Regions from separate parts of the Pseudoalteromonas sp. JC3 genome, predicted to be linked through region 1. Evidence: predicted binding sites of a transcription regulator. Region 1 holds the regulator's gene; the other holds the start of a gene.
What was found. The regulator MetJ, encoded in region 1, represses methionine synthesis genes. The targets are predictions, from matches to a motif close to TAGACGTCTAGACGTCTA.

Region 1 (15,487 bases):
AAGTTATTACGATGACTTTCAAAAAGTGGTGCAATTACAAAAAACAATTGGCTTGCATCCAAAGGATGCTCTTTACGGTGAGCTTCGTGGTGCGGTACACGAGGTAGAAACACTACTAAAAGAGCAGCAGAATTATCAACTCCTTTCAACCATGCTGCAGCTTCGTCGAGCCGAAAAAGACTTTATGTTACGTTTTGATACCAAATATCTTAAGCGTTTTGACGAGCTAGTTGCACAGTTTTCTCAGGAAATTCGTAGTGCTGGGTTTAACGCTCAATATCAATCTAAGCTACTTAGTTTATTGAGCACCTATCAATCCAAATTTGCGGGTTTAGTTCGAGCACAAGAAGCACTTGGCTTAGATTTAACGAGCGGTGCGCTTGGCAAGATGAAAGTGAGTGTTGAGAAAAGTGATGCGGTGGTCTCTGAAGTCGTGGAGCAGGCAAAGGCAGAGATCAAAGAAAACGTTGATAAAACTCAGATGCTTGCCATCGGTGTATTTGTTGTGGCTGGTATTATCGTGATGACTTTGGTGTTATCGACTAGTCGCTCAATTATTCAGCCCGTAGAGCGCGTTTATCAAACCATTGAGCGCATTCGTCGTGAAAATAATTTAAGTCTACAAATTGAACAAAGCGGTAATGACGAAATCACGATTATGACCCGTGATTTTAATAGCTTAATTTCTGACTTCAGAGATCTCATTGCTGATGTGAATGGAGCGTTGGCAACTATTAATGAAGCCACGGATCATTTAACGGAGACAACAGCCCAAACGAGTACTGGTATGGCTGAGCAGTTGCACGAAGCGGATATGGTTGCAACCGCTGCGACCGAGATGCAAGCGACGATCCAAGACATTTCTCATAATACGGGTGAAGCTGCGCATAAAGCCGAGACAACGAATGAAAATGCGCAACAAGGTCGCCGTGAGGTCACAGCAACAATTGAGCACATCATGCAGTTATCGGAATCGTTAGGTGGTGCTTCAAGTGTTGTTGCTCAGTTAGAGCGTGACGGTGAAACTATTGGCTCGGTATTGGATGTGATCCGTGGTATTGCAGAGCAAACAAACTTACTTGCGCTAAACGCTGCTATTGAAGCTGCACGTGCGGGAGAGCAAGGTCGAGGTTTTGCTGTTGTAGCGGATGAAGTTAGGTCACTTGCGCAGCGTACTCAAGACTCCACGCAAGAAATCGAAAGTATCATTTCTACACTGCAACAGCGTACACGAGAAGTGGTGAACATCATGGAACAATGTCGTGAACAAGGCAATGAAAGTGTGTCGCAAGCCGAAAAGGCTGGGGAGTTGCTCAGCATGATCACCCAAGATGTGCAAACGATTATGGAAATGAGCACGCATATCGCGACGGCAATTGATGAACAAAACCAAGTTGCTTCAGAAGTGAATAAAAACGTGGTTAAGATCAGAGACATTGCGCAAGGTGCCTCAGAGCATGCTCGCTCTAATGCGCAAAGTAGTGAAGAAGTCGCAGAGCAAGCGCGCGTATTACACGAAGCCGTGGCTAAGTATCAGGTATAAACACCAATTCAACCTGAGGTTCTTAATGTCAAAGCCCCACTTAATTTATAGTGGGGTTTTTTATTAAACCTGAGGCTCGGATAAGAAATGAGCTTGCTTATTATTTTTAAGGTTCAGGTTGATTGTCATTTTGAATATTGAGAAGCGTATTGCATTTAAGGTGACTCTATTCAACATCGTGAGTAATATGTACTGTTGTAGAAATTTTCCGGATCGTCTTAGGTAGGGGTTTGCATCTTTAAAAGGTATGTTTTATAAAGAGAAAATCACATGTTGAAAAGGAATATTTAAATGAAACTCTCCACACGTAATTCTTGTATCCGGGGGCTATTTTTACTTTTGGCTATGGGAAACTTTTCTGTTCAAGCTTCGATGTTATGTCGAGATAGCTTCGATACTGTACGCAATAACATGACTAATATGAATTATAAAAGCTTTGATCAAACACCTAACTCTGGGTGGCGAGTACTGTATAATCAGGGTTGTTATTTAGAAGCTGCAATGCTCATTGAGCAATATAAAACCATGACTGGAGAGCAGCAAGCAAGTTTGCAATGGCATTTATTTCAGAATTATGCTATGGCGGGAAAGCGAGAACAGGCGATAGAGGTTGGAGAGGCACTTCTGCTCTCTGCGAAGAATAATCCTGCCGAGTTCCTTTGGGTAGAGTATATAGCCGCGAGTGTTGCGTTTTTAAAAGAAGATCGAGTGACACTAATGAAGATGCGTAACAAGCTAGCGGCACAAGCTGATTTCTTCCCTAATAAGATGAATTTAAAGGTTTTAGATAGCTTGGTCGATAATGTCAAATCTTCGTATCAGGCTGCTTATCAACAGTAAATTTAAGGCACAAACTTGATAGGTACGCTGTCCTTTTGGGTTTTATACTCTTCTACAGCGTTTACATATTCCTGCCATAGCACATCGTGTTGTGTAGCTATAGTGTATAAGTATTGCCAGCTGTAGAGCCCTGAGTCGTGGCCATCATCAAAAACAAAGCGTGCAGCATAGTGACCAACGGGTTCAATTTTCTTTATGGCGACATTCTGTTTGTTTAGCACGAGTTGCTTTTGCGCCGGACTATGCCCTTGCACTTCGGCGGATGGTGAATGTGTTCGTAAGAATTCGGCACTTAGCGTAAAACAGCGGCCGTCCTCAAAATAAACATCGAGTACTTTACTGAGCGTATGATAATGAAGTTTGGTGACTTGATACATAATTGGTATAACTCAAAAAGCGGAGCAAGGCTCCGCTTTTTATTTTAATTTACAGAATGAAGCGGCTTAAATCTTCATCCTGAACAAGCATGTCTAAATGCTGTTCAACGTAGGCGGCATCAATCGTCAAGGTATCACCAGCCTTTTCACTGGCATCGAATGAAATCTCTTCCATCAGCTTTTCCATCACAGTGTGAAGGCGACGCGCACCGATGTTTTCAGTTTTCTCGTTGACCTGATATGCAGCTTCAGCCAGTTTAGTGATAGCGTCATCGGTAAAGTCGATAGTGACGTCTTCTGTTTTCAGTAGCGCTTGTTGCTGCTCTGTAAGAGATGCATTTGGCTCAGTTAGAATACGTTTGAAATCACCCGCAGTTAGTGCTTCTAGTTCAACGCGAATAGGTAAACGACCTTGTAGTTCAGGGATTAAATCCGACGGCTTGGCCATTTGGAACGCACCTGACGCGATAAATAAAATGTGGTCGGTTTTTACCATGCCGTGTTTAGTATTAACGGTTGAACCTTCGATAAGTGGTAGTAAGTCGCGTTGTACACCTTCACGGCTAACATCTGGGCCAGAAGATTCTCCGCGCTTACAAATTTTATCGATTTCATCAATAAACACGATACCGTTTTGTTCAACTGACTCAATAGCTTGCTCTTTAAGCTCTTCTGGATTAACAAGCTTTGCAGCTTCTTCTTCAATCAATAGCTTAAGTGCTTCTTTAATTTTCAGCTTACGGTTCTTTTTCTTGTCACCCGACATGTTTTGGAACATGCTCTGTAGCTGGCTGGTCATTTCTTCCATACCAGGAGGTGACATGATCTCAACATGAGGCGCCGTTTCTGCGATGTCGATCTCAATTTCTTTGTCGTCTAACTGACCTTCACGTAGTTTTTTACGAAATACTTGACGTGTTGACGAATTTTCATTTGGCTGAGACTCACCCCAAGCGTCTTTTGCTGGTGGCAAAAGTGCATCTAAAATACGCTCTTCGGCGGCTTCTTCAGCGCGGAATTTGAATTTCTTGGTTTGCTGTTCACGTGTTAGTTTAAAAGAAACTTCGACTAGATCGCGGATGATGGTTTCAACTTCTTTACCAACATAACCCACTTCGGTGAACTTAGTCGCTTCTACTTTGATAAATGGTGCGTTAGCAAGTTTTGCTAGGCGGCGGGCAATTTCAGTTTTACCTACACCCGTTGGGCCGATCATCAAAATATTCTTGGGTGTAACTTCTGCACGCAGCTCTTCATCAAGCTGCATACGACGCCAACGGTTGCGCAGTGCAATCGCGACGGCTTTTTTGGCTTTGTCCTGACCGATAATATGTTGATCAAGCTCGTGCACAATCTCTCTTGGAGTCATAGCTGTCATGACGAGTCCTATTACAATTCTTCGATAGTTTGGAAATTATTGGTAAATACGCAGATATCGCCGGCGATCTTTAGGCTCTTTTCCACGATTTCTTTCGCACTTAAGTCGGTATTTTCAAGTAGTGCGGTTGCAGCTGCCTGTGCGAAATTACCACCACTGCCGATAGCAATAAGATCATGCTCTGGCTGCACCACGTCGCCGTTACCTGTGATGATAAGCGAGGCGGTTTCATCGGCTACCGCAAGTAGGGCTTCAAGCCTTCTTAATGCTCTGTCGGTACGCCAGTCTTTTGCCATTTCTACGGCTGCTTTAGTGAGATGGCCTTGGTGCATCTCTAGCTTTGCTTCAAAGCGTTCAAATAATGTAAATGCATCAGCTGTACCGCCAGCGAAACCTGCCAGTACTTTACCATTGTATAGACGACGTACTTTACGTGCGTTGCCTTTCATAACTGTGTTACCAAGCGAAACTTGGCCATCACCGCCGATAACCACTTTGTCATCGCGACGAACACTAACGATGGTAGTCATAGTAATCCTTATCTGGGCCTGTGCCCGTGTAACTCTAGATTAGTAGGAAATATGGGTGGACTTATAAAAATCAAGTCCAGCCCCAAATCCCGCAGCCAAATATCCCAACGCGTTGTAATTTGTTTTTATCGCTTTCTGCTAAACGCTTGGTATCGTAGGGGCCAAGACGGACACGATACCAGACACCGTTACTCCCTTCGGTACGACGGATCTCCGCGATTAATCCAGCAAACGCAACTTTGGCTTTCATGGCTTCGGCTTGGCTATGGGTTCTAAATGAACCACACTGCATTTGATAGGGACCTTTGCTCTCGATCTCTTTAACTTCGACCTTGATTTCATGATTTTTAATTTCTTCAATGAACTCAGGTGGGCGAGGCTTTGGTTTAATAACCTTTTGCTCGGCAACTGGGTGTGGGTTTTTGGCTTGCTCTACTTCTTTAGGATCGGCATTGGTTTTTATAAACCAAAGACCGTAGGCAAACCCTCCGATTAGTAGAAATGCAAAAATAGCAGCAATAACAGGAAATTTCGCCGATTTTTCTGGCTTGTCTTTCCCCTTGCCTTTAGGTTTCTTATTGATGTAATCGTGCTGTGCCATAGATTATTTGAGTTTAATAGCTATCCATTGGATCAACATCTATGCTCCAGCGTACTCGATTGGCAGACTCATGCGTAGCGATATAGCGCGCAAGTTGCGAAAGGTAGCCCCGCAGCACAGTGCGTTGTTGTGCGTGTATGTGTAATTGATATCTGAACTTTCCAGCTATTCGTTCAAGTGGTGCTGGAATTGGACCCAGCAATTGTATACCAGGATAGGGGGTAGCTGGAACCAAATCCGACAAAAAGCGCAATACTGTATTTATATTTGTTGCCTCGGCGCGGATGATAGCTAAGTGTGCGAAGGGGGGAAGCATAGCTTCTTCACGCTCTTGTAAGGCATATCGCGCGAAGTCGCCATAACCATTATTAATTAAATCTTGCAATAATGGGTGTTCTGGAAAATGCGTTTGCAATAACACGGTTCCCGCTTCACCGGCACGTCCGGCTCGTCCAGCAACTTGCGTAATGAGCTGTGCCATTTGCTCGGTTGCTCTAAAGTCACAAGAGTAAAGTCCTGAGTCCACATCCAAGATAATCACAAGGCTGACATCGGCAAAGTGGTGGCCCTTGGCAAGCATTTGAGTGCCGACCAGAATTCGCGCGCCACCTTGATTAATTTCTTCAAGGGCGCTTTCAAGGCTGCCCTTACGGCGCGTAGAATCTCGGTCAATGCGAGTAACGGGAATATCAGTGAAGCGTTCGCTTAAAAAGCCTTCGAGTTGTTCTGTACCAAGCCCTGTGGGCATGATTTGGGTGCTGCCGCAATCTGGACACTGTCTCGGTACAAAGTCCTGTTCACCACAATGATGGCATACCAAGCGGTTCATGTTTTTATGGTACGTGGCGCTGGTAGAGCAATGTTTACAGGTATTAAGCCATCCGCATTCGTGACACATCAATGTTGGTGCAAAGCCCCGACGATTTAGAAACACCATAACTTGCTTACCGCGAGCGAGTGTTTTTTCCATCCAATGTAAACTCATTGGTGAAAACCCGCCTTGTTCTGGCTGACCTTTCATGTCGACAAGGTGAAATTGGTTGTCGTGCTGGGTCTGCGCTCGTTTACTCAGTGTGACGAGTTGATATTTGTTGGTAATGGCTTTGTGTAATGTTTCTAATGCCGGTGTTGCGGTTCCCAAAAGCAAAGGGCAGTGTGCCTGATGCGCTCGAAATGCAGCGAGATCTCTGGCGTGATAGCGCAGGCCTTCTTGCTGTTTAAACGAGTTGTCGTGCTCTTCGTCAACGATGATCATGCCGAGATTTTGAAATGGCAAAAAAATGGCCGAGCGAGTACCGATGACCAAAGCGCTCAGACCCTTTTCGGCGCGACGCCAAGTATGTAGGCGTTCGTTATCGGTTAGATTTGAATGCCATAAATCAATGGGCAGGTTATTAAAGCGTTTTTTGAAGCGGTTGACCGTTTGTGGTGTGAGTCCAATTTCAGGCACTAAGATCAGTGCTTGTTTACCCGCTTTTATTATGTTTTCAAGGCTCTGTAAGTAGACTTCGGTTTTACCACTTCCCGTTACACCTTCGATTAAAAAGGTACGGTAACCGACTTGTGCATTAACGGCGCTGCAAATAGTCGCTTGCTGGTCGTTTAGGCGTGGCTTTTCGCCTAGCTGTAATTCGTTTTGCGACCAATCACTATCATGCTCAATAGATTGTGAGATAAGCGCTTTTTCTTCTAATGCTTTAATTGTTTGGCTAGCAAATCCGAGCGCTTTGAGTTCACTTAATTTTATTGCACCACCTTCATATAATTGAGAAAGCAGCGCTTGTTGCTTTTTGGCTCGCAGTGTTGGTAGTTTCTGCCCTTTTTCCGTTAATCTGACGATAGGGATCTGAGTTTTGTCTGGGCTTCCACCATCTCTGAGTACTGCCGGTAGTGCTGTGAATAAGGTATCGCCAATTGGATGACAGTAATACTGGGAGACAAAGTGTAAAAAGCTAAGTTGTGCTTGATTAAAGACAGGATGCTCGTCCAACACCTCAATAATTTGCTTGAGTTTTTCTTTTGGTACATCGGTGTCGTCTTTTTTAGCAAGCGCAATCGCTGTGCAGCGACGGTTGGCAAAATTGACGGTGACTCTCATTCCTGCTTCAACTTGCATGGTTGGTGCTAGCAAATAGTCGAATGTTCGGTGCAGTGGCAGCTTTAAAGCTACTTCAAGAATGAGCATGTATTACAATTCCATAAAGTGAGCGCAGTGACGAAGTATATACCTAAGGTGGTACGAATTGAAAACGTACTCTGCGACGGTGATAAAAAACTCTGAAATATTGCTTGTAGATTGTTCAGTTAAGCACTAAAATACGCGTCCACATTTTTGTATAACTACGTATGGTGCCAGACTTCGGGTTTGGAGAGCGATACGGCCTTAACTAGAGGTTGCTATGAAAGAAGGTATTCACCCTAATTACGAGACGATCACTGCATCGTGCTCTTGCGGTAACAAGTTCGAAACTCGTTCAACGCTATGTAAAGATATTCACCTAGACGTATGTTCTGCATGTCACCCGTTTTACACTGGTAAGCAGAAGATCCTTGACACAGGTGGCCGTGTAGATCGCTTTAACAAGCGTTTCGGTGCACTTAGCAGCAAGAAGTAATCTTGTTGGTCTAGTCGAAAAAAGCACCTTTAGGGTGCTTTTTTTGTGCCTGTTTGAAAATACCTTCTCGATTTATACATCCTATTCTGCATCAGCAGATAGACCGTCAGTCATCCCGTCTTATTGTGTCTTTTATTCTTCTAAAATAAAAAACTTGCCAGTTTGGCAGCAAAACTTTACTGATCTCTTGGGTAGAGTAAAAACTCTATTTAGCAGATAAATATTGAACATTTACGAGCTTAAGTTGTGAAAATAATCAAAGCTCATATAGTAAATAGTATCAGGTATGAGCACTTAATATAAACTAAAGTCAGTATATTGCGATTAAATGTCGGTATCTTGACGTTAAAGTTGGTTAAGTTGCAATTTTCTTATTGTTTTTATAGTTGGTGTACATTTGTGCTAATTTTATACATTCCGTGCTGGTTTTAGCGTCTTGTTTTTTAAGTTTTAGTCATTTTATTTGTGAAATATTTCTTAAAATTGAGCTTATCTTCTCGGAAAAGTATAGAAAATACCATGCTAGTGGATAGACCTGATTTTACTTGAATAATGAGCAAAACTCGGTATTGTGTGAATACGGTCGATTAACTATATGTCCTATTGACATACCGCGACAGCAAAGCACATACGCTTGTTGAGTGGTTGAATGTCGTCGCTCATATAGTTAATCGCACTGTGTGTTGCTGTAACCAGCTAGCTAGGTTGCCAACATTCAGAATGCGAACGTTTACCACACTCTCACATTAACTTCGTAGGAAAATATCGCGCCATGACAGACTTTCGTCAACAAGCTCTAGATTATCACGAGAAGCCCGTTCCAGGTAAAATCAGTGTTGAACTCACTAAACCTGCCGAGACCGTAAAAGACTTAGCACTTGCATACAGCCCAGGTGTTGCAGAGCCAGTACGTGAAATCGCGGCTGATCCGGCGAATGCATACCGTTACACGGGTAAAGGAAATATGGTTGCGGTGATCAGTAATGGTACGGCAATTCTTGGCTTGGGTAACTTAGGTCCTTTGGCGTCAAAGCCTGTTATGGAAGGTAAGGCACTATTATTTAAGCGTTTTGCGGGCCTTGATTCAATCGATATCGAAGTTAAGCACAACACCACTGAAGACTTCATCAATACTGTGGCAAATATCGCAGACACATTTGGTGGTATTAACCTTGAAGATATTAAAGCGCCAGAGTGTTTTGAAATTGAGCGCGCGCTAATTGAACGTTGTGACGTTCCTGTATTCCATGATGATCAGCACGGCACTGCAATTGTAACCGCTGCGGGTATGCTGAATGCGTTGGAAATCCAAGGTAAAGATATTCATGATGCGATTATTGTGTGTCTTGGCGCGGGTGCAGCCGCTATTGCTTGTATGGAATTACTGATCAAATGCGGTGCTCAACGTGAGCACATCTATATGCTGGACAGAAAAGGCGTGATCCATACTCGTCGTGATGACCTAAATGAATACAAAGAGCTGTTTGCAAACAACACGGATAAGCGTACGTTACAAGACGTGATTGCAGATGCGGACGTATTTGTTGGTGTTTCTGGCCCAGACTTACTTTCTGCTGAGGATCTAAAGCTAATGGCTGACAAGCCAGTGGTATTCGCTTGTTCTAACCCAGACCCTGAGATCAGCCCTGAAGTTGCACACGGTGCACGTAATGATTTGATCATGGCGACAGGCCGCTCGGATTATCCAAACCAAGTAAATAATGTACTGTGTTTCCCGTTTATCTTCCGTGGTGCGCTTGATGTACGCGCAACCGCTATCAATGACGAGATGAAGATTGCAGCGGTTGAAGCAATTAGAACGATTGCGAAAGAGCCTGTACCTGCTGAAGTGTTAAAAGCGGCTGACGTAGATAGTCTAGAGTTTGGTCCTGAGTATATTATTCCAAAACCAATGGATCCACGTTTGTTACCTCGTATCGCAAAAGCGGTAGCGGTAGCTGCAATTGAATCAGGCGTGGCACAAATCGATATGCCAGCTGGATATATGGAATAATACCATTGGTATTATTCAAATGAAAAAGCCTCGATTGAGGCTTTTTTTGTGTCTGTATTTCCAGAGCGAAAGAGCAGTTATCACTCTTCGTTTATTTCTGGGATCTCCAAACCGCGCTCTTCCATTATTTGTCTTACCTCTAAAGGAATACGCTCTGGATTATCTTTTCTCAAGTCTTCATCGCTCGGCAGTGGCTGACCTGTGAAGGCATGTAGAAACGCCTCACATAAAAGCTCACTGTTCGTGGCATGACGTAAGTTATTCACTTGGCGACGTGTACGCTCATCAGTTAGCACTTTGAGTACATTCAGAGGTATGCTCACCGTGATCTTTTTTACTTGCTCTGCTTTCTTACCGTGTTCTGCATATGGGTGAATATACTCACCGTTCCATTTTGCCATAATTGTGTACTTGCCTCAGTTACATCAATGCCAATATGACTGGGTTCTGGTCTACATTATTCACCAACCGCATGAATATAGGGATAACCTTACGAATTAAAGATAAATCCCAAACTCAAATAGATGAATAAACTAATCCGCCATAGCGAGATAGAAGAATCTCTGCCATAGTTTTCAATAACTCAGTCGTATTAGCAACGCCTAGAGTGGCGAAATTTTATCGGTTTAAAAAAGATAGTCAAATACTAGTTATTTAGCCATTTAGCAGTATAAATGTTTTGACTTCTGGTTTCTGTTGTTCTAACCTTTTAGACGTCTAAACATCCAACTATCTAGGTGACCTTATGAGTCAAGTTAATAAATCGACGGTAGCAGTGCGTCACGGTATAGAAGCTGATAAAGCGCATGGGGCAGTAGTGCCACCGCTTTACCTTTCTACCACCTATTCTTTTGCCGATTTTGATACCAAACGCGACTACGATTATGGCCGCAGCGGTAACTTTAATCGTGATGTGCTTGCACAGGCACTTACCGAACTTGAAGGTGGTGCTCGTGGTATTATTACCGCCACTGGCATGGCTGCCGTTCACCTAGTAACTCAACTGCTTAACCATGACGATACGCTGGTTATTCCACATGACTGCTATGGTGGTAGCTATCGCTTGTTTACATCGCTTGCAAAGCGTGGATTGCTCAAATTAACAGTCTTGGATCTCACGCAACCTGAAAGTCTTGCGCAGCTGCAGCAGATCAAACCTAAATTAGTTTGGATTGAAACACCAAGTAACCCAATTTTGCGGTTAACGGATATAGAAGCTGTCGTAAATGCAGCACACGCTGTGGGGGCTTTGGTCGCCGCTGACAACACCTTCTTGTCTCCTGCATTACAAAACCCCATTGCCTTTGGCGTGGATGTCGTCGTGCATTCAACCACTAAATATATCAATGGTCATTCTGATGTAGTGGGGGGCGCGGTGATCGCGCGTACACAGGAATTGGGTGATGAGTTAGCTTGGTGGGCGAATAATATCGGTATTACCGGTGCACCTTTTGATAGTTACCTTACCCTACGTGGACTGCGCACCTTAAATGTACGTTTACGCCAACATCAAGAAAATGCTCAGCTTATTGCAGAATATTTAGAAAAGTCGCCGTATGTTAGCCAAGTTTATTACCCTGGCCTTGAGTCGCATCCTCAACACGAACTTGCGAAAAAACAACAGCTCGGCTTTGGTGGCATGGTGAGCTTTGATATCAAAGGCGATCTGCAAACATCTGCGAAGTTTTTAACGTCTCTAACGCACTTTTCATTGGCAGAATCTTTAGGTGGGGTTGAGAGTCTTATTTGTCATCCAGCGACGATGACACACGCGGGTATGGATCCGCAAGCACGTTTAGAAGCGGGAGTGGGCGACACGTTGATTCGTATTTCTGTAGGCATTGAAGATGCACAGGATCTCATTGCAGATCTGGAATCGGGATTTGCATGTATTGATGAAAGTCAGGCGAGTGATGATGCTAAGTCATTCAAATTAACGCCTGCACATACAGTAGCGTTGTGGTGAGTAAATGGCAAAAGTAGTACATAAGTTTGGTGGTTCGAGTTTAAGCTCGCCAGAGCGTTATCAGGCGGTTGCCAAGATAGTGTTAGAGCAATGTCAACTAGGTGACAGTGTTGTGGTTTCTGCTGCAGGAAAAACAACGAATACCCTAGTGAAGTTATGGCAAAGCTTTGAGCAGCAAGATGTTCGCGCATTCAACGATGTTTTATTACAAGTTGAAAATCATCAACGTGAATTAATTGATGCCCTGTTTGTAGGTGAACAACACAGTGTGTTACTCAAACAGCTTGTCAATGAGCTGCAAGCAATCGCTTCAGGACGAGAAGAACAGCATCTTCACTACGCGAGTTTACTTGCACATGGAGAGCTATGGTCGGCTCGTATATTAGCAAACTACCTAAGTTCTCAAGGTATCGAAGCCAAAGCTATCGACGCTCGTACGTTATTTGTACAACAAGAGGGGGTGTTACTACACGCCCATAACAAAGAAGCGTGCTATCGCGCAATTGATGATCACGCTATCTATATCGTTACCGGTTTTATTGCCGCAAATGCACAAGGTGAAACGGTGACTTTAGGCCGAAATGGCAGTGACTATAGCGCGACTTTGTTGGCAAGTTATCTTGATGCGGCTCAAGTATCAATTTGGACGGATACAACGGGTGTATTCAGCACTGATCCACGTAAAGTCGCCAATGCCATAAAATACACAAAGGTATGTCGTGGCCAAGCTGAATTACTCGCACGATTAGGTAATCCAGTACTACATGCAAAAACGCTGTCTCCACTTAAAGATACTGATATAAAACTGCAAGTTCGCAGCAGCTTTGACGCCGATGCACTTGGCACTGAGATAGTAAAGGCAGGCTATAGCAAAGAGAAGCGCTTTATTACCACTTTTGGACAACTTGACCTGTTACGCGTTGAGCAGCTAAAAAGTGGTGAAGTGAAACAGCTAAGCCAGCTTATTCAGCATAGCATTCATCATTTTGTTAAAGGTGGAGAGGCACACTTACTGGTGCCATCTGAGTTTAGCCATGTTGTGATTAAAGCGCTGGATTCGCGAGCCAATATTATTGAGTCGCAAGTACAAGGCTTTGCTATTGTTGCCCCAAGTCAGGATGTTGCTGGCTTACATCAGCAAGCTCTGGAATTATTGGATGAACATGCGATTGTCACCCGTTTTGTGCTGCAAGAGCGCCATTACAGCTTAGTGTTAACCGATCAAGCAATTGATAGCGATCTACTTGCTATATTGCACGAACGTTTGGTCAATAAAGGCAGAGAGCTTGCTGTGATTGTAGCTGGTGTTGGCAATGTGGGTGAAGTGTTTATCGAACAATGCAAAAACCAAGTCGCTAAGCTGAGTGAGCACTTTGATCTTAAGTTGGTTGGCTTACTGCGTTCTAAGCAAATGTTGTTCTGTCCAAGCGGGTTGAATTTAGCATCGTGGCAACAGCAATGGCAAAATGAGGCCATCGAATACAATGAAGCAGAGCTATTCACTCGTATTAAAGAGCTAGATTACGAGCATAAAGTGGTGGTCGATATTACTGCGAGCGAGCGTTTCAGCGAGTTGTATCCACAGTTTGTTGAACATGACTGCCATTTGATCAGCGCTAATAAATATGCCGGCACGGCACAACAAGGTTGGTACTCAAAGCTGCGTCAGCAGTTACAAGATCGTAACCTATTATGGCGTTACAATACCAGTGTTGGCGCAGGTCTTCCCATTAACTTTGCATTGGCTGATCTGCAAAATAGTGGCGATGAAGTGGTGAGAATTGAAGGCGTCTTTTCCGGCACTTTATCTTGGCTTTGTAGTCGCTATGATGGTTCTGAAGCATTTTCTGAGCTAGTGCTTGGGGCGCAAGAACTTGGTTTTACCGAGCCCGATCCGCGCGAAGATCTATCTGGCCGAGATATGCAGCGTAAGCTTTTGATCTTAGCACGAGAGTTAGGCATTGAGCTTGAGCTTGACGATATTGAATTAGAGGCGTTAATGCCAGAGTCCTTGAGTGTGGGTTCATGGCAAACGTTTTTAGAAAATCGCCAGCAACTCGATGACTTTTATGCGACACACTATGCAAAGGCCACAGCGAATGACGCTGCGCTTCGTTATACTGGTGCGCTTGAAATTGCAAGCAATGGCAAAGTGTCTGCAAAAGTAGGCATTGCACAGGTACCAAATGGCTCGGCAATCGCGAATTTAACACCGGGTGATAATATTTTTGTGATCCACACTAAATGGTATGAACAAAATCCGCTGGTGATCCAAGGCCCGGGGGCAGGTAAAGAAGTGACAGCAGCGGGAATACATTCCGATTTATTCTGGCTGACGCAAAATCTAAAATAACTCTTTTAAGAAAATAGATATAATACAACTGGTATAAGACAAAAATGCCGATACATCTGTATCGGCATTTCTATTTTAGAATAACTCTTCGTGAGTCGGTAGCGGCGCGGTATCGTCAAACGGTGTGCTGCTATCCGTATCCAATACGTACTTGGTTGGGGCTGTACCTTGCTCGAAATATTCAAACCGAGATGTGTAATCGTTCTTGCGAGACAAAAGCCCTGTCTTTAAGTCAATCCGAGTTGAAATAAGCCCTGGAGGCGGCTCTATCGGAGCCAAAGGCTCGTCTTTAAGCGCCTCACGCATAAAGTCTATCCAAGCAGGTTGTGCTGAAATCGCTCCGGCTTCTGCGCCAACAAGTTGATTATTACCAAGGTTAGCGTTGTAGGCCGCACGACCCAAGGATTTACTCGCATCGTCAAAGCCAACCCAGACTGTGGTGAGGACATTACGGTTAAAGCCCGTAAACCAAGTATCTACTGAGTCATTGGTGGTACCCGTTTTTCCAGCAAGGTCACGACGTTTTAACCATTGACCACGCCAGCCTGTGCCGCTCCAGCCCGTATCGTGTTTCCAACTACCACCACCCCAGATAGCACTGTGAAGCGCATCAGCAATCAGAAATGCGTTTTGCTCCGAAATCACTTGCGGTGCACAGCGCTCAGGTTGTTCTTCCATCTGCTGTTCGTCGCAGACCAATAGCGGCTCTGCAGAACCCAGCTCAGTGCCGAATGAGTCGGTAATTTTATCGATAAAATACGGCTCAATGAGGTGACCGCCGTTGGCAAAAGTGGCCATGCCGCGCGCCATTTCAATAGGAGTCAGTGCAGCACTACCAAGCGCCAATGACTCGCTGCGATTAATATCTGCGTCTTGAAAACCAAATTTAAGCAAATGATCAGCAGCCTTATTTATGCCAACGCCTTTGATCAAACGAACAGATACCACGTTTTTCGATTGTGCAAGCGCTCGGCGAATACGGATTGGGCCGTTATACACTTCAGGGCTATTCTTCGGACGCCAAGCCACGCCAACGCTTCTGTCCCAATGATTAATCGGGGCATCATTAAGAATGGTGGCTAGGGTATAGCCATTTTCTAATGCGGATGAATAAATAAAGGGTTTGATGTTTGAACCCACCTGGCGCTTAGCTTGGGTAGCACGATTGTATTGGCTAAGCTCAAAGCTGTAGCCGCCCACAATCGCCTTTACACGCCCATCCTGCGGGTCAAGTGAGACGAGGGCACTGGATGCCTGCGGCAATTGACTT
Region 2 (15,487 bases), 870 kb from region 1:
TACAAAACTACACTAAGCTTGGCAAGCGAAGAATAGAAGTACCAGTTGGTATCTCGTATGCGGACGACCCAGAGCAAGCCCGAGAGGTGATTGTTGAGGCAATTAACAAGCTTGATTTCGTAGTAAGCCAAAAAGAAACAGATGTCTATGCAGAGTCTTTTGGTGACAGCTCTATTAATCTATTAGTGTGGTTTTGGATAGATTACCCAGCAGATCCGGGCTTTATGGTGGTCAGGCACAAAGCAATTTGCACCATTAACCGTGTATTAGCTGATAACGATATCTTAATTCCTTTCCCAATTAGGACTATGGATTTCAATGCTAAAGGGAGCACAACCTTAAGTACGCAATTATCACAGGAATAATTTACATCTAGTTTGTAATATTTTCACCGGTCTGAAGGTGCTTAGATTAAAAAGCCTTATATAATAAAGGTTTATGATTTGGCATTTAATCTGCATTAGTGAAAGGGACAGAAAATAATATTTGCAAAATGCACTTATTAAATATCGCAACGAAAGGAGTTATTTATGGCAGATTCAAATTACGACATGGGGCCGGTAAAAGAGCTCATCAAAGTATTAAATGGTGGTGTTGATTTTTACACTGAAGCTAAAAAGAAGCTAGATAATATCGAATTAAACCGCGTATTTGACCAAATGATTGTAGATAAAGCGCAAGCAATCTCGGATCTACAACCATTTGTTCTTATTGACGAAGGTGAAATTGAGACAGATTCAGCGCTTAGCATCGACATTCGTGAATCGTACACCAAGTTGGTTGGTATGGTGAGCACCGACAAAGAGCACACCTATATTTCTCAGCTAGAAGAAGTGGAAGACAAAGTGTTAAGCAAGCTTGATAAAGCATTAAGCAAAGATCTTCCACCTAAATGCAAGAGTGTATTACTGCAAATTCAAACCAGAATGCAAGCTTGTCACGATCAAATGAAGCAGTTGCAAGAGCTAACTGCCTAAGGAGAATGTTATGTTGAGTTGGGCTGTAATGTTTTTATTCCTAGCACTTGTCGCAGCCGTGCTAGGTTTCACTGGAATCGCTGGCGCTGCGGCAGGTATGGCGAAAATTCTATTCTTTGTGTTTATCGCCTTTATGATTATTTCGTTTATTTTTGGCAAAGCACGAGCTCCCAGGTAAAAGGGAATTAACGTACAAAAACGGTTTTAGGAGATAGATTATGAAATCAGCAATTACATTAGCAAAAGCATTTGGTTTTGTTTCAATTTTAGCACTTTTTGGTTGTAGCGAAGGTCCGGCGGAAGATGCTGGTGAGCGTTTCGATGAAACAGTTCAGGAAGTAGAAAATAGTGTGGAAGACGCGTGTGAAGATGTAAAAGAGAACATGAACGCTGAAAACGAAGAGTGTTAAGCGAAAGTGATTTCGACGTGGAATAAAAGAGGAGAAGCCGATAAAAGCTTCTCCTCTTTTTTTTGTAATAGGTTTAAAAATCAAACCTATACAGTTAAGAGACACAGTTACGAAGTATGATGCATATCAATAATGCGCTGCTTAATTTGCAATTATTATTGTAATCTATGAACTTTGAGTAATACTTTATTTCTATGTTTACTCAATAAAAATCAGACTATGCTAAATAGGGTTTCAGTTAAAAGCAGATTGTTGTCGCTTTCGGGCATACCTGCTGTGTTTTTTATTCTCGCTACTATCTTTACAATTGGAACATTATCAAATCTTATCAATTACATTGACCGTATTTATGACGACAGAGTTGTACCGCTGAGGCAAATAAAAGTCGTGTCAGACAACTATGCGGTGGTTATTGTAGATACTTTTCACAAGTTACGAGGCCATCAATTATCCAACAGTGCCGCGTTAAAGCAAATCGAAGAAGCTAAAAATATCGCTGAAAAAGAATGGAATAGCTATTTGTCCACGGACCTTACGAGCGAAGAGCGAAGCTTAGTAAAGCAAGTTGAAAAAGCAGAGATAAGTGTCAAGCAACTGCTGTCTAATTATATTAACCGAGTTAACGCAAATACTTTTGAAGAAATTCCTTATGATAAATTTGTACGCGATCTCTATGCCGCCTTTGACCCCTTAAGTGAAAGCTACAATGCACTAATTGAGTTACAACTTGCAGAGGCAAGTGCACTAAGAGATGTTGGCCGCTCAGAAGCCAGTGCGACAAAAACGGCGATGATTATCTCTTCCGTTACTATTGTGATCGTAATGGTGATGATTGGTATGTTGATATTTAGGTCAATTAACGAACCACTCAGTCGTTTGCGTATGCGTATTGGTAACATTGCAAGAGATGCTGATTTAACCCAACGTGTAGTGGTTGAGGGGCAGGACGAGCTGAGTGAGATAGGAAACGACTTCAATACTATGGTGTCGAGCTTACATGAGTTAGTTACCAACCTAGTTACGATGGTGAATAGTCTGTCCTCAACATCCAACGAGCTAAATGGAATTAGTCAGTCAATTGCGGGCACTTCACAAGAACAAGAGCAGCAAACGGTAATGATCGCAACCGCAGCGACAGAAATGAGTAGTGCAATTCAGGAGGTTGCACATAATGCAATGAATACCGCAAACAAAGCAGAGATGTCGGGTCAGCTTGCAAAGCAGGGGATGGATGTTATTTCGCAAAATATTCAGGCCATCGAGCGTCTTGCCAGTGAGGTGGGAGATAACGCGCAGTTAATTAAAGCGTTGAACGACCAGTCGAATGAAATCAACCAAGTCGTGCTAATGATCCAAGGTGTGGCTGAACAAACAAATCTTTTGGCATTAAACGCTGCAATAGAAGCGGCGAGAGCTGGGGAATCAGGTCGAGGCTTCGCGGTTGTTGCTGATGAAGTTAGGCAATTGGCACACAACACGCAAAAAGCTACGGAATCGATCCGAGATATGATCAGTAAGTTACAGGGCATGGCACAAAATGCCGTGTCGTCAATGGAGAATGCACAGTCGAGTGCAGCTGCAGGAGTTGATAGGGCCAATGAGTCAGCTCAAATCATGACTGATATAGACAAGGCGGTGGATGAAATCGTCGGTATGAATATTCAGGTTTCAACGGCAACGGAAGAACAAACAACGGTGGTTGCGGAAATCAGCGAAAATATTAATGATTTCAGTAGCAGTATTTCTGAAATTACTCGAAGTGCGCAGAGTAATGCAGATGTGAGTAATGACTTAGAGGCGTTAGCTGAGCAGTTAAACGGTCAAGTGTCGGTATTTAAGGTTTAATGGCAACTCGACTTAGTACTTAATTTGGGAGGTTCGGCTCTTGGGATTGAAAACACAGTTACGTAAATTGGTGTGAGATAGAAAAGCGCGGGTTTCTAGTCAGAAGCCCGCGCTTTATTTATACCAGTTGTATTAAGTAAATGATCTATCTTGAAGCGGGGAAATAGCTTTAGTAGCAAGGCAAAAATTTTGCTATTTAGTTGTTCTAAATGAGAAATTTTTAACGAAGCTAATATGCTATTTCACCCTTCAAATTGATTAGAGAATTAATTCAATTGGTATTATAGGCATTTTGCTGCTGCAGCTAAGTTTTAAAGGTGTTGTAACCCTATCACGCCACAGCATTTGCATAGTGCTTTACGTTAAAACAGATATTCCATACTTAAATTGTATGCTCTAGGCTCGCTGTACTTTTTCGGCACGAAACCGTAAGTATCGTAATAGCCTTCATCTGTGAGATTACTGATATTCAGTTTAACGCTCAGTTGGCTAGAAAATTGATATTTGACGTGTGCATTTAGTAAAAGCTGGCTATCTTGATCTGCACGCACTGCGCCTCGACGACCACCTGTTGGAAGTCCAAGGTCAACTCCTGGGACGTTTAAAATATCGACTTTTCTGTCCGTATCCCAAGTTGCATTTAGCCCTAATCGCCAAGCCCCATAAGTATACTTGGTGCTCGTATTGAGCGTTTGTCTTGGTGCATACAAGTTAATATCTTCGCCATGCTCATCGACAACATCAAAATCACTGTAACCAAAGTTTACTTGCCAATCATCTGTCAGTTTTGCTTCTAATTCAACTTCAAATCCATCAGCTTCTGCACCATCTACGGGTCGATACCTAGCAGGTCTTTCGTCTGCATATTCGGGGATAACAACACCGAAGTCTTCCTTTAAACTATCAAAGTAAGCGACGTTTAGACGTAGTTTATCATCCCAAAGGGTGGTTTTAATGCCGACTTCTAAGTTCCGGGCGGTGATTGGTGCTAATTGATTTAAATTGGCATCCACTTTATCCAGTTGCGGCTCATAAGCATCGGTATAACTTGCATACGTGCTGATCTGGTCATTGAGATCGTAAACCAGCCCCAAGTATAAGCTCTCACCGGTTTCTTCACCTTTGTCGCTTGAGAACCCGCTCCAAGCAAAGTCACGCTCATTGGTACGTTCATAATCAAAAAATTTGACACCAACAATGGCATGAAGGTCATCCGTTAACGTTAACTTACTGCTGAGTGCAATACTCTGTTCTTTCGTCGTTTTGTCCCAATAGCCAATAAATTGCTTATCTGTCGCAGTTAAATGAGCGGCTGGGTGAAGGTTATTAATCGATTGGAGTGGATAAAATACTGTTCTCGCGTTTTCATCCAGTTCTTCGAAGCGATCGTCTGTGGACTCAAAATCGGCATTTAAATAGGTGATATTCACCTGATGTGCGCGGTCAAATAACTCAAACCGACCAACCAGTCCCAAAATAAAATTAGTCCCATCAACCGTTTCAACCCAGCGTCTGTCACCGCCTTGAAGGCCAAGACCTGTTTCTTTGTCTGGGTTACCACTAAAGTAGGTCAAGGTAATGTCAGCTTCTGTTTTACTGTATTGTGCGCCAAAGTTAAGTTCCCAATCTAAATTGATTTGGTGAGATAATTTTAAATGATAACTTTGGTGGGTATTGCCGTTGTGACTATCTGGCGATGATAAATTTGTTTTCTTGTCTATTTCGACGGAACTACCATCAGAGTAAAAAATGGGTAATCCCCAGGGTGATAGTTTCAGTTCATTGTCTTGGTAATGAACACTAAGCGAGGCTTCGGTATCTTCGGAGAAATAATGATGTAATTGGGTGTATGCGACGATCTTATTACTATTTTCTTTGTCGACAAAGCTATCTCTTTCCTCATAGGCAAGAATAACTCGTCCGGCCAATGCTTCATCTTTCGTTAGGGAGCCTGTTGCATCTATGTGTGTACGCACTTTATTCCAAGAGCCAATCTCAGCACCAACTTCAACAAATCCACTTCGGTCTGGTTGTTTTGTGATGACATTTAATGTTGCCGATGGTTGTCCTGCACCCGCCATTAACCCCGCAGCGCCCCGAAGAACCTCTACTCGGTCATAGACAATAGTGTCTAAGCGACTCTCTTGTGGTCCAGCAATTGAGGTCGGTAAGCCATCTTTAACCAATGCATTGACGAGATACCCACGAGAAGTAAACTCAGTATTATCACCCGCTCCAAATTTGTATCTTGAGATGCCTGTTGCCTGTACCATGATGTCCTCAAGATCATTCAGTTCGAAGTCTTCTATGTAATCGTGGCTTAACACGGTAACAGACTGGGGGGTTTCTTTAATGGTAAGGTCAAGTCCTGTTGGACCCGAGTTACGCTTGATTGGCTGGCCTACAACACTGATCCGTTCAATATTGTCGCGCTCGGCTTTTGCTGCCGCATTTGGAGAAAAATAAAGGAGTGATAACATCAGAGCTAGTGCTGTAGATTGATGCGCTTTGGTTTGCATGGGTGTTTCCTTTCCTAAATTGTTTTTTCGTCACAAGAGATAAAGATGAAAGTTCCTATGATATGTAGGAGCTATTTTTCTGAGATTGAACCAAGCTTTTGAATAGTTCTAACTGAAAACAGAAATTATTTTCAATTCTAAATGATAATTCTTTTTGTTACTATAAGGGGTAATGCAAAAAATGAATTATTGCAAAAATAATGGCTTACCCAAATCTCATAGTTGTTAGGATCTGATTGTTAGGGGGGATGTCAATTAGGTTGGATGGCGCTGTCATAGGGCTTATCTATGTTTGAATATTAATACAAGGCAAGGAAGTGAAGTCGTTTTATGTCTTCGCTATTGGGTGGTCCATGACGGCAAAACAATGGTTCAACTGGCATAGTTTGAGTGGCGTGTGGTTTGGGGTGTTGCTGTTCATAATATGCTGGACTGGCGCGTTTGCGAGTATTGCCCACGAACTAGATTGGCTATTCAACGATCAGGTGAGGGCAGTAGACGGGCAATCAAACATAAGCTTAGCAGCAGCTTACGAGATGGTACAAAAGGCGTATCCTGACGCCCGAATAGGGATTGCCTTTACAGGTCCTGATACCTATTTTTCGTATGATATCGTGATGCGGATGCCTGATAGTCCTTGGCAACACGTTTATGTCGATCCACTTTCAGGAGCTATCCAAGGTGAAAGTAGTTTTTTTAATATTCAGCGCTTTTTTCGCGATTTCCACATGCATTTTTTCGGCGTGTTTGACAGCATCATTTCATACTATCTTGTGCTTATCTTTGCAGTTCCTTTGTGTATTTCGACCGTGAGTGCGCATTATGTATATCGCCTCTGGTGGAAAAAGTTATTTGTATTTACGTTTAGCGGGGATGCACGTGCCAAAATGGCAAGTATGCATAAAATAAGTGGGACGTGGGGCTTATGGCTTGCGGTTGTTATTTCGCTTACGAGTATCTGGTATCTATTTGAGTTTGTACGAATGGATATGGTCGATGGTAAAACAGCTTATACTGATGTTGGGGATTTTGCCGTTAATCCCTTGGCAGAACTGCCGAGACAGGATAAACCACAATTGTCTGTTGTGGAATTATTCGCAATAGTAAAAGCGACGAGACCCGATCTTGAGGTGAAAGCTATTCGCTATTCTGGGGGTTATTTTTATGCTGAAGGACAATCGCAGGATTGGATAGTTCGGGATAGGGCAAACAAGATCTATGTCAACCCTTACACGGGGGAAGTTGTTTATAGCCAAACAGCATCGAGCCAAGGGCTATATTGGCGATTATCCGACACCGCAGACCCTCTACATTTTGGCAATTTTGCGGGGATATGGGGGAAGATACTGTGGTTTATATTTGGGGTTGTGCTCTCATTTTTGGTTCTCAGTGGTACTTACATGTATATCAAGCGGCAGTTTAAATTGCGCCGCAAAGATGAATACCGAGGTGTAATGGTATCACTAGCGTTGAGTTTCGGATTGGTCTTATGTATTTGTTTTTACGCCCATCGCACAATTGCGGGTTATGGTATGGCAGGAAAGTGGCCGGAATTGCCGCTTGCTTCGTTGACTTTTTTATTAGGCTGGGTGTCACTAACTTGCTTGATTATCCTGGTTTGGAGCGCCGCCCTGCTCAATTTACGTCATAAAAATAGCTCTTCTTCGCTCAGGTTGAATCGGTATTGATTGTTGCAGACCAAAAAAAACCTCGCAGCTGCGAGGTTTCTTCACTCATGAAACTGTGCTTACACAACACCACGAGGTAAGCGACAGTCGTGATCTTTTGCTGCTAGTTCAGCAATCCACTGTTCTTCCGCTTTGAAGCCATCTTCGTTTTCTGTAACGATAGTAAAGCTTGCTGATTTTACAGCTGCTGCCTTCGGCGCTTTCTTAGTCGTTTTCGCTTTTTTGGCAGGCGCCTGCGTTGTCTCACTTGCTACAGCTGACCCTGAAGTTAGCTCTTCTGTTAATTCAGCTACCTCAGCAAGACGCATGTTTTTGCCACCATCGATGCTATACCAACCTGGCTTTGCAGTGATTTCAGGCTTTTTGCCATGTGCAGCTTCGTACGCAGCTTCGAAAGCGCTTAGTACTTCAGTTTTATCTAGTTTACTCATCGTAGATCCTAGTCGTGTTGTACGCGGATACGCGGGTTAAGATTAAACTCTATTTATACCCATATTTGCGCAAATTTTCAATTTTTTACGTTTTTCAGCGCCAATTTATCGAACTTTAGCCTGGTTTTGATGCCTTTTTCGACGCTTAAAGTGCTTCAGGGTCGATAATGCGACGTATCGTGATCCACATACTACCAACTTGTTCATGCCAAATTCGAGTGACTATATCTAGCGCCTTATCATTTGCGATAAACTGCCGACTTAATGGGAGTGACTTAAAATTATAAAACTCTGTCGGGGCAGGGAATACTTCAACGCCTTGTGCTTCAAATAGGTTTTTTGCGCGTTTCATGTGCGAAGCTGACGTGACAAGTGCAACATCATAATCTACCAAAACGGGCGCGAGCATTTTCGCTTCGTCTGCGGTGTCTTTGGCATTGTGGTTTTGCTTGATACGGGTAGCGGAAATACCTAAGCTCTGTGCAGTTTTAGCCATGAGTCCTGCGCTTGTTGCGTTGCCATAGCCATAACCAGAAACATACAGCTGGGCTTTTGGGTAAATATTAGCAAGTCTAATGCCTTCAACTAGTCGAGCTAAACCGCAACTACCTAGTTGAGCATTACTGGGGAGGGAATCATCGGGGTATAAATTACAACCAAGCACAACAATTCTGTCTATGTTTTTGTGCCTGCTTGGATTGAATGCGGTGAGCGTGCCCTTATCCCACTCGATAATGTGTTGCGCGACATAAGGAGTGGATATGCTCCAAGTAGTTAGTAGGACCAACCAGACTGCGATATACGGCCCTTTGCGTGTTTTGGCGATAAAAAACATGAGCCCCATAAGTGCAACCAAAGATAACGGTAACGGCATCAGAAGTTGACCGATAACCTTTTTGACTTCAAACATTTAAACATGCCTTAGATTTAGATAAGCCTGACGCAATGCTAGCATGAGATGGGAGCTGTAGAAATGTATAACAGTTAGGGCTCAAAAAGAGCCCAGTCAACTATCTTGCCGTGGTTTTACGGCAAGTATTGAGGAAATGGCGATAAACAGGGTTATCTTTCATGCTTTTCTTCATTGCTAAATACATTGGACGATTTAGCCCAAGAGCGCCTAGAGGAATCGATTTAATCAGCCCTTGGCTTTCATACGGTGTGACCAACCAGTCTGGTAATGCCGCAACCCCCATACCTGCACTCACAAGTTGGAAGATTAATAAACCTTGATCGACGGTTTTTAGCGTACCATCAAAGCGTGCATTTTGAATAAAGTGCTTAAATATGTCCTGACGCTCGCGAGGAATAGGGTAAGAAATGATGGTTTCATCTTTTAGGTCGAGTGCTGTGACATAGGCCTTCTTGGCCAATTCGTGATCTGGTGCAACGATTAACTTTAATTTAAAGTCAAAAAGATGCGCGTATTCGAGCTGTTCTGGTTCTCGAATGTCCGAAGTAAGCACTAAGTCCAGCTCATCTTCAATAAGGTCAGGAATCGCATCATAGCTAAAGCCTCGTTCGTAATCGACTTTAATGTCAGGCCAAAAGGTATTGAATTCTTTAATCGTTGGCAGCAACCAGTGAAAACAAGCATGACATTCCACGCTTAATCTGAGTTGTGAGATGGGCTGGTTAAGGCTTTCCTTCAAACGACACTTTGTTGCTTCAACTTTAGGCAATACATCATTGGCGAGCTCTAATAGCAACATGCCTTGAGGGGTAAAGCGTACCGGTTGGGTCTTGCGCTCGAATAGTTGGCAGTCGAGTTTGTTCTCTAGATCTTTGATCTGATGAGATAAAGCGGATTGAGTCAGGAATAGCTCTCGTGCTGTATTCACAAGAGAACCAGTTTCTTTCAAGGTGGAGATAGTCTTTAGGTGCTTTATATCAATCATTATCAACAATTCTCATATTTGAAGTGAGCAAATCTCAGCATTACTCAATATTACGATTCTATTTAGTTATTATCAATGTCTAGACGTCTAAATACCTACGGTGAATTGTTCAAAAATTCACAAATCCACTATAACACTAAAAATGACAGCGTTGTCACTACTTCTGTAAAAATTTTGCAAAAAATTACAAATTAATTTTATTCATATGAAATCTGAAAAAGCATCAATTGTTGTTTTTGATTATGATAATTAAATTTAGACATCCATACATCTAGACGGAATTAAAATCATGGCATTAACACATAATTTGGGTTTTCCACGCGTAGGCAAAAAACGTGAACTTAAATTTGCAGTAGAGCGCTATTGGTCGGGCGACTTAACGCAAGACGACTTAATCGCGGAAGGAAAGCGCATTCGTGCAGAAAATTGGGCATTGCAAGCTGATGCTGGTGTTGACCTTATCCCAGTTGGCGATTTCGCTTGGTATGACCACGTGTTGAATATTTCATTACTTGTCGGCGCGATCCCTAGTCGTCACAAAAATGATGAGTCTGTAAATCTCGATACTTTGTTTCGGATTGGCAGGGGTCGAGCACCTAGCGGCTGTGCGTGTGCAGCAAGTGAAATGACAAAATGGTTCAACACCAATTATCATTACATCGTCCCTGAGCTAACTCAAACACAGGAGTTTGCTCTGACTTGGACTGAGTTATTCATTCAAGTAGAGGAAGCACAATTACTTGGCTACCGAGCAAAACCCGTCTTGGTCGGCCCGGTAACCTATCTCTACTTAGCTAAATGTGTTGGCCAAGAGTTTGATAAATTAGTTTTATTAGATAAGTTATTGGCTGTATATCAGCAGGTACTTGCCAAGCTTGCAGCTCAAGGTGTTGAGTGGGTACAAATTGATGAACCTATTTTAGCACTGGAAATCGACGATGCTTATCGTAACGCGCTGCGCCGGAGTTTTGATGCGTTGAGTGGCCAAGGAGTAAAAGTGTTGTTGGCCAGTTATTTTGACTCCGTACAAGCGCATGTTGAAGATATTCAATCTTACCCCGTAGAAGGCGTGCATTTTGACTGCGTAACGGCAAACTACGACTTGGCTGCGTTAGAGGAAGTAGTTGGGCAAGATAGCGTACTGTCTCTCGGGATTGTGAATGGTCGTAACATTTGGCGCTCGGATCTCGAAGGTGTATATCAGCAACTTGCTCTGGTTCATGAACGTCGCGGTGATAATCTCTGGCTCGCTCCTTCGTGCTCATTATTACATACGCCAGTGGACTTAGAGCAAGAGCAAAAGCTTGATAGTGAGTTAAAGTCTTGGCTCGCATTTGCCAAACAAAAAGGGCAAGAGCTGGCATTATTGAAAAATGCATTGGAGCAGCGTGATATTACCCAGTTGGTCGAATATTCTAAGCCTGTAAAAGCGCGTTTGACTTCTACTCGAGTGAATAATAATGAGGTGCAGCAGCGTGTTTCAGCGCTTACAACAAAAGACGGTCAACGCACGAGTGAATTCGCAACCAGAATTAAAAAGCAAGCACAATCGCTAAATTTACCCTTATTGCCAACCACAACGATAGGCTCTTTCCCACAAACCCAAGCTATTCGTAAGGCGCGACGTGATTATAAAGCGGGTACGTTGAGTACTGATGCTTATCAAAGCCAGATGGAAGCGGAGATCCGTTATGCCGTTGAAGAACAAGAAGCGCTTAACTTAGATGTGCTTGTACATGGCGAAGCAGAGCGCAATGATATGGTTGAGTATTTTGGTGAATTACTCGAAGGTTTTGCCTTTACTCAGTTTGGTTGGGTGCAAAGTTATGGGTCGCGCTGTGTTAAACCCCCTGTGATCTGGGGAGATGTCTCGCGTGCAGCACCAATGACAGTGAAGTGGACGAGTTATGCACAGAGCTTAACCAAAAAACCGATGAAGGGCATGCTAACAGGGCCGGTGACTATTTTATTTTGGTCGTTTGTCAGAGATGACTTAGACAAGCCGAGCATCGCGAATCAAATCGCATTAGCACTGAGAGATGAAGTGGTAGATTTGCAAAATGCAGGGATTAAGGTGATCCAAATCGATGAACCTGCTTTTAGAGAGGGGATGCCACTCAAAGCCAGTCAGTGGAAAACTTACTTAGCGTGGGCGGCATATGCGTTTAGGGTATCTGCAAGTGGTGTGAATGACGAAACACAGATCCATACGCATATGTGTTATTCGGAGTTTAACGATATTATCGCCGCCATAGCGGATATGGATGCGGACGTGATCACAATTGAAACGTCACGTTCAAATATGACCTTACTCGACGCCTTTGAAGATTTTGACTACCCCAATGACATCGGGCCTGGTGTTTATGATATTCACACGCCAAACGTCCCTGAGGTGGCTTGGATAAAAGACTTAATTCACAAAGCAGCGAAGAAAATCCCAGTAGAAAGATTATGGGTGAATCCAGATTGCGGGCTAAAAACCCGAGCATGGCCAGAAACCCGGGCTGCACTTGAGAATATGGTGGCAGCAACCAAGGAGCTTAGAAGCGAATTAGGTAGAAGTTAAACTAAACCAGTCTAAATACCCATTGTTTATAAACAATGGGTATTTGCTAGTTTCTACTCAGTAAAAATGCCATCGCTTGATCTGCGGCGAGTGGTTTAGAAACAATATAACCTTGACCAAATTGACAGCCTTTTTGCTTTAATAGCTGCCACTGGGTTTCGAGCTCGATACCTTCGGCGACAACGGTCAGGTTAAGTGATTGTGCAAGCTTCAAAATCGCATCAACTAGGGGGTTTTCTCTTTCAGTTAGTTGGTCAATAAAGCTCTTATCAATTTTAAGCACATGAATGGGGAGCTGGTGCAAATAACCTAAAGCAGAGTAACCGGTGCCAAAGTCGTCAAGATAAAGCTTCACTCCAAGGGATTCTAATCCTTGAATAATTTTGGTTGCAAGAGCTAAGTTTGCTATTAATCCAGATTCTGTGATTTCCAAACATAAAGAGCCAGGTGTAAGCTCATAATGATGATAAAGTTGCTGAATTGTATCTACGAACTCTAAGCTTGCGAAATGTCGCGATGAAACATTTACCGTAACGCGAGTTTTCGGCAGCTTTTGCGCTTTCCAACGTTTGAGTTGTTTGGCTGCTAATTCCAACAAATGTAAGTCAAGTTCAATGATCTGTCCGGTTTGCTCTGCAATTGGAATAAAAGCATCTGGAGAGACGAGACCATTTTTGGGGTGAAACCAACGGACAAGGGCTTCAAAGCTCACAATAGCGCCAGTCGTGAGAGAAAATATCGGCTGATAGTACAGCGCAAATTCATTGTTTTTTATGCCATGTTGCAGATCATTTTCAATATCGGCTTGCTGTTTTAGGCGCTTGCGCATGGCATTATTAAAATAGCAGACCTGACCCCGACCCGAAGATTTTGCTTCGTACATGGCGGCATCTGCTTGCTGCAGTAAATTAATTGCGCTATCGGATTCGTTATCAGTGAAGGCAACGCCAATACTGCCAGAAGCTTGCAGAACATGACCATCTATATGAAGGGGCTTGGTTATTGCTGTGGTGATCCTATCAAGTAGCAGAGTGACTTGTTGCCTGTCTTGGACATTTTCCATAAAAATTGCAAACTCATCACCCCCGAGCCGCGCGAATGTATCGGTTTTGCGAATACAGCCATTTATCATCTCGACAATAGCAATCAAGAAATGGTCACCAACATCGTGGCCAAGTGAGTCATTAATGCTCTTAAATCTGTCTAAATCCAGATAAATTAGGCAGTGCAAATTAGAGGACTCGATTCGTGCAAGCCTCAAAATGGCATGCTTGATCCGCTCTAACAATAAATAGCGATTGGCAAGACCTGTTAAGTCGTCATGTAAGGCTCTATGCTCTAACGCTTGTCGTGAAAGCTGCCGGTCTATGGCCATGCTGACTTGGCGACTTATATAAGTCAAAATAGATAAATCATGATTCACGAAAGCTTGGTCGTTATTGTAGCTTTGCAGTACAATCACGCCCTGATATTGATCATTAACCAAAAATGGTACGCCTAACCAAGAGCGCGGCGAGCGGCCCACCATTTTAAAATCACCCCGCGTAATGTGCATTCTAAATTGATTGTTATCACACAGCAGTGGTCGTTGGTTCTTCAGTATATAGTAGGATGCAGTATGCTTAATCTGATCTTTTGATACTTTTTGATGTGCATTACATTTTTCGCCTCCCTCAATCAAATAATCGATTTCTAAAATATCCTGTTGAGTATCATAAAGGCCGATAAAGAAGTTCTCGGCGCAAAGCTGAGAGGCAATGATTTTATATAAGTCATCATAAAAAGCTTCAAGGTTCTCAAAGCGGTAAGTGATGTTTGCAATTTTAAGCAGGGACTTTTCTAAATTCTGTGCTTGGTGTAACTGGGCAATCGTGGTTTGGAGGTTTTCTAAGGTACGTAACTGGTGGATTTTGGCACTGAGCAGATGTGCGACCGTCGATAATATCTGTAAATGCGCGGAGGTAAAATAATCGGCCTCTGGATGCTCACAGTCAATCACACCGATTAAATGACCGTCATACTCAAGTGGTACACAAAGCTCTGACATGGCGGGTCGTAAGTCAGCAATGTACATAGGGTGAGCGGCGACGTTTCCAGAAATAAAGGGCGCTCTAGTCGTTGCTACTTGACCAGTAATACCTAAACCAATCTTTATCTTGGTTTGTTCAACACGATAATCACCATTAGCATGGGAAACGCCCATACTTGCAGCGACTTCTAGATATTCTTGGTAAGGATCAGCGAGATAGATAACACAATCGACAAACCCCAGTCGGTTGACAACCTGTGTCGTAACGTATTCAAATAATTCGTCAAGTTTGGTTAGATGCAGCAGCGACGAAGAAAACTGGTTAATGATGCTAAGCTGCTCAGTTTTTGATTCTAATTTTTGGTTCTCAGATAGCATACATATTTCTCATGAAAAGATGCTACTAAGTTAACTTAAATTGTACATATTTACCAATATTGTGAAAAATGAAAACGCGCTAAAGTAAACTCACAAAGTGAAATAATCTGCGGTTGGCCTGAAAAACTTTACTAACACCCATGTGCAGCCTATGATCGGGCAAATTCAGCAGTGGAAGAGAGCAATGACGAGCAAACAAACGCTAACGATTACACGACCAGATGATTGGCATGTGCACCTACGTGATGGTGATGTATTGGTCGATACGGTAAGAGATATTAGTCGCTATATGGGCCGCGCGATTATCATGCCAAATCTGGTCCCACCAGCAACTTGCACAGAGACTGCTTTGGCTTATCGTGACCGCATAATGGCCGCTAATCCTCAAGGTAACTTTCAGCCTCTAATGGTGTTGTACCTTACGGATAACACTACTCCTGAAGAAATAAAAAAAGCGAAAGCAACCGGTCATATCGTTGCTGCTAAGTTGTATCCAGCCGGTGCGACGACAAACTCAGCGTCGGGGGTAACGGATATTGAAAACGTGTATCCAGCACTTGAAGCGATGCAAGAAGTTGGCATGTTGCTGCTTGTGCACGGTGAAGTGACGGACTCATCTATTGATATTTTTGATAGAGAAAAAGTATTCCTTGAGACGAAGCTATCTAAAGTCGTTGATAACTTTCCAGCGCTAAAAATCGTACTCGAACATATCACAACAAAAGATGCCGTTGATTTTGTCAATC

Region 2: the regulator MetJ is predicted to act here: its motif matches at 9,841-9,858, upstream of metE (5-methyltetrahydropteroyltriglutamate--homocysteine S-methyltransferase).

What each region holds. Positions count from the first base shown of each region.
Region 1 is NZ_CP127855.1:3,904,020-3,919,506, reverse strand. Features, by position in the region: gene QSH61_RS17070 (methyl-accepting chemotaxis protein) at 1-1,543, shown strand, start outside; gene QSH61_RS17065 (hypothetical protein) at 1,835-2,383, shown strand; gene QSH61_RS17060 (gamma-butyrobetaine hydroxylase family protein) at 2,386-2,760, opposite strand; gene hslU (ATP-dependent protease ATPase subunit HslU) at 2,810-4,138, opposite strand; gene hslV (ATP-dependent protease subunit HslV) at 4,150-4,668, opposite strand; gene QSH61_RS17045 (SPOR domain-containing protein) at 4,739-5,269, opposite strand; gene priA (primosomal protein N') at 5,283-7,454, opposite strand; gene rpmE (50S ribosomal protein L31) at 7,669-7,884, shown strand; gene QSH61_RS17030 (malic enzyme-like NAD(P)-binding protein) at 8,657-9,898, shown strand; gene metJ (met regulon transcriptional regulator MetJ) at 9,979-10,299, opposite strand; gene metB (cystathionine gamma-synthase) at 10,644-11,864, shown strand; gene metL (bifunctional aspartate kinase/homoserine dehydrogenase II) at 11,869-14,217, shown strand; gene QSH61_RS17010 (penicillin-binding protein 1A) at 14,293-15,487, opposite strand, start outside.
Region 2 is NZ_CP127855.1:3,032,211-3,047,697, reverse strand. Features, by position in the region: gene QSH61_RS13090 (mechanosensitive ion channel family protein) at 1-365, shown strand, start outside; gene QSH61_RS13085 (PA2169 family four-helix-bundle protein) at 531-977, shown strand; gene QSH61_RS13080 (DUF1328 domain-containing protein) at 988-1,155, shown strand; gene QSH61_RS13075 (hypothetical protein) at 1,196-1,387, shown strand; gene QSH61_RS13070 (methyl-accepting chemotaxis protein) at 1,664-3,232, shown strand; gene QSH61_RS13065 (TonB-dependent siderophore receptor) at 3,595-5,751, opposite strand; gene QSH61_RS13060 (PepSY-associated TM helix domain-containing protein) at 6,105-7,439, shown strand; gene QSH61_RS13055 (hypothetical protein) at 7,499-7,870, opposite strand; gene QSH61_RS13050 (YdcF family protein) at 8,016-8,780, opposite strand; gene QSH61_RS13045 (LysR substrate-binding domain-containing protein) at 8,881-9,768, opposite strand; gene metE (5-methyltetrahydropteroyltriglutamate--homocysteine S-methyltransferase) at 10,058-12,334, shown strand; gene QSH61_RS13035 (bifunctional diguanylate cyclase/phosphodiesterase) at 12,381-14,741, opposite strand; gene pyrC (dihydroorotase) at 14,926-15,487, shown strand, end outside.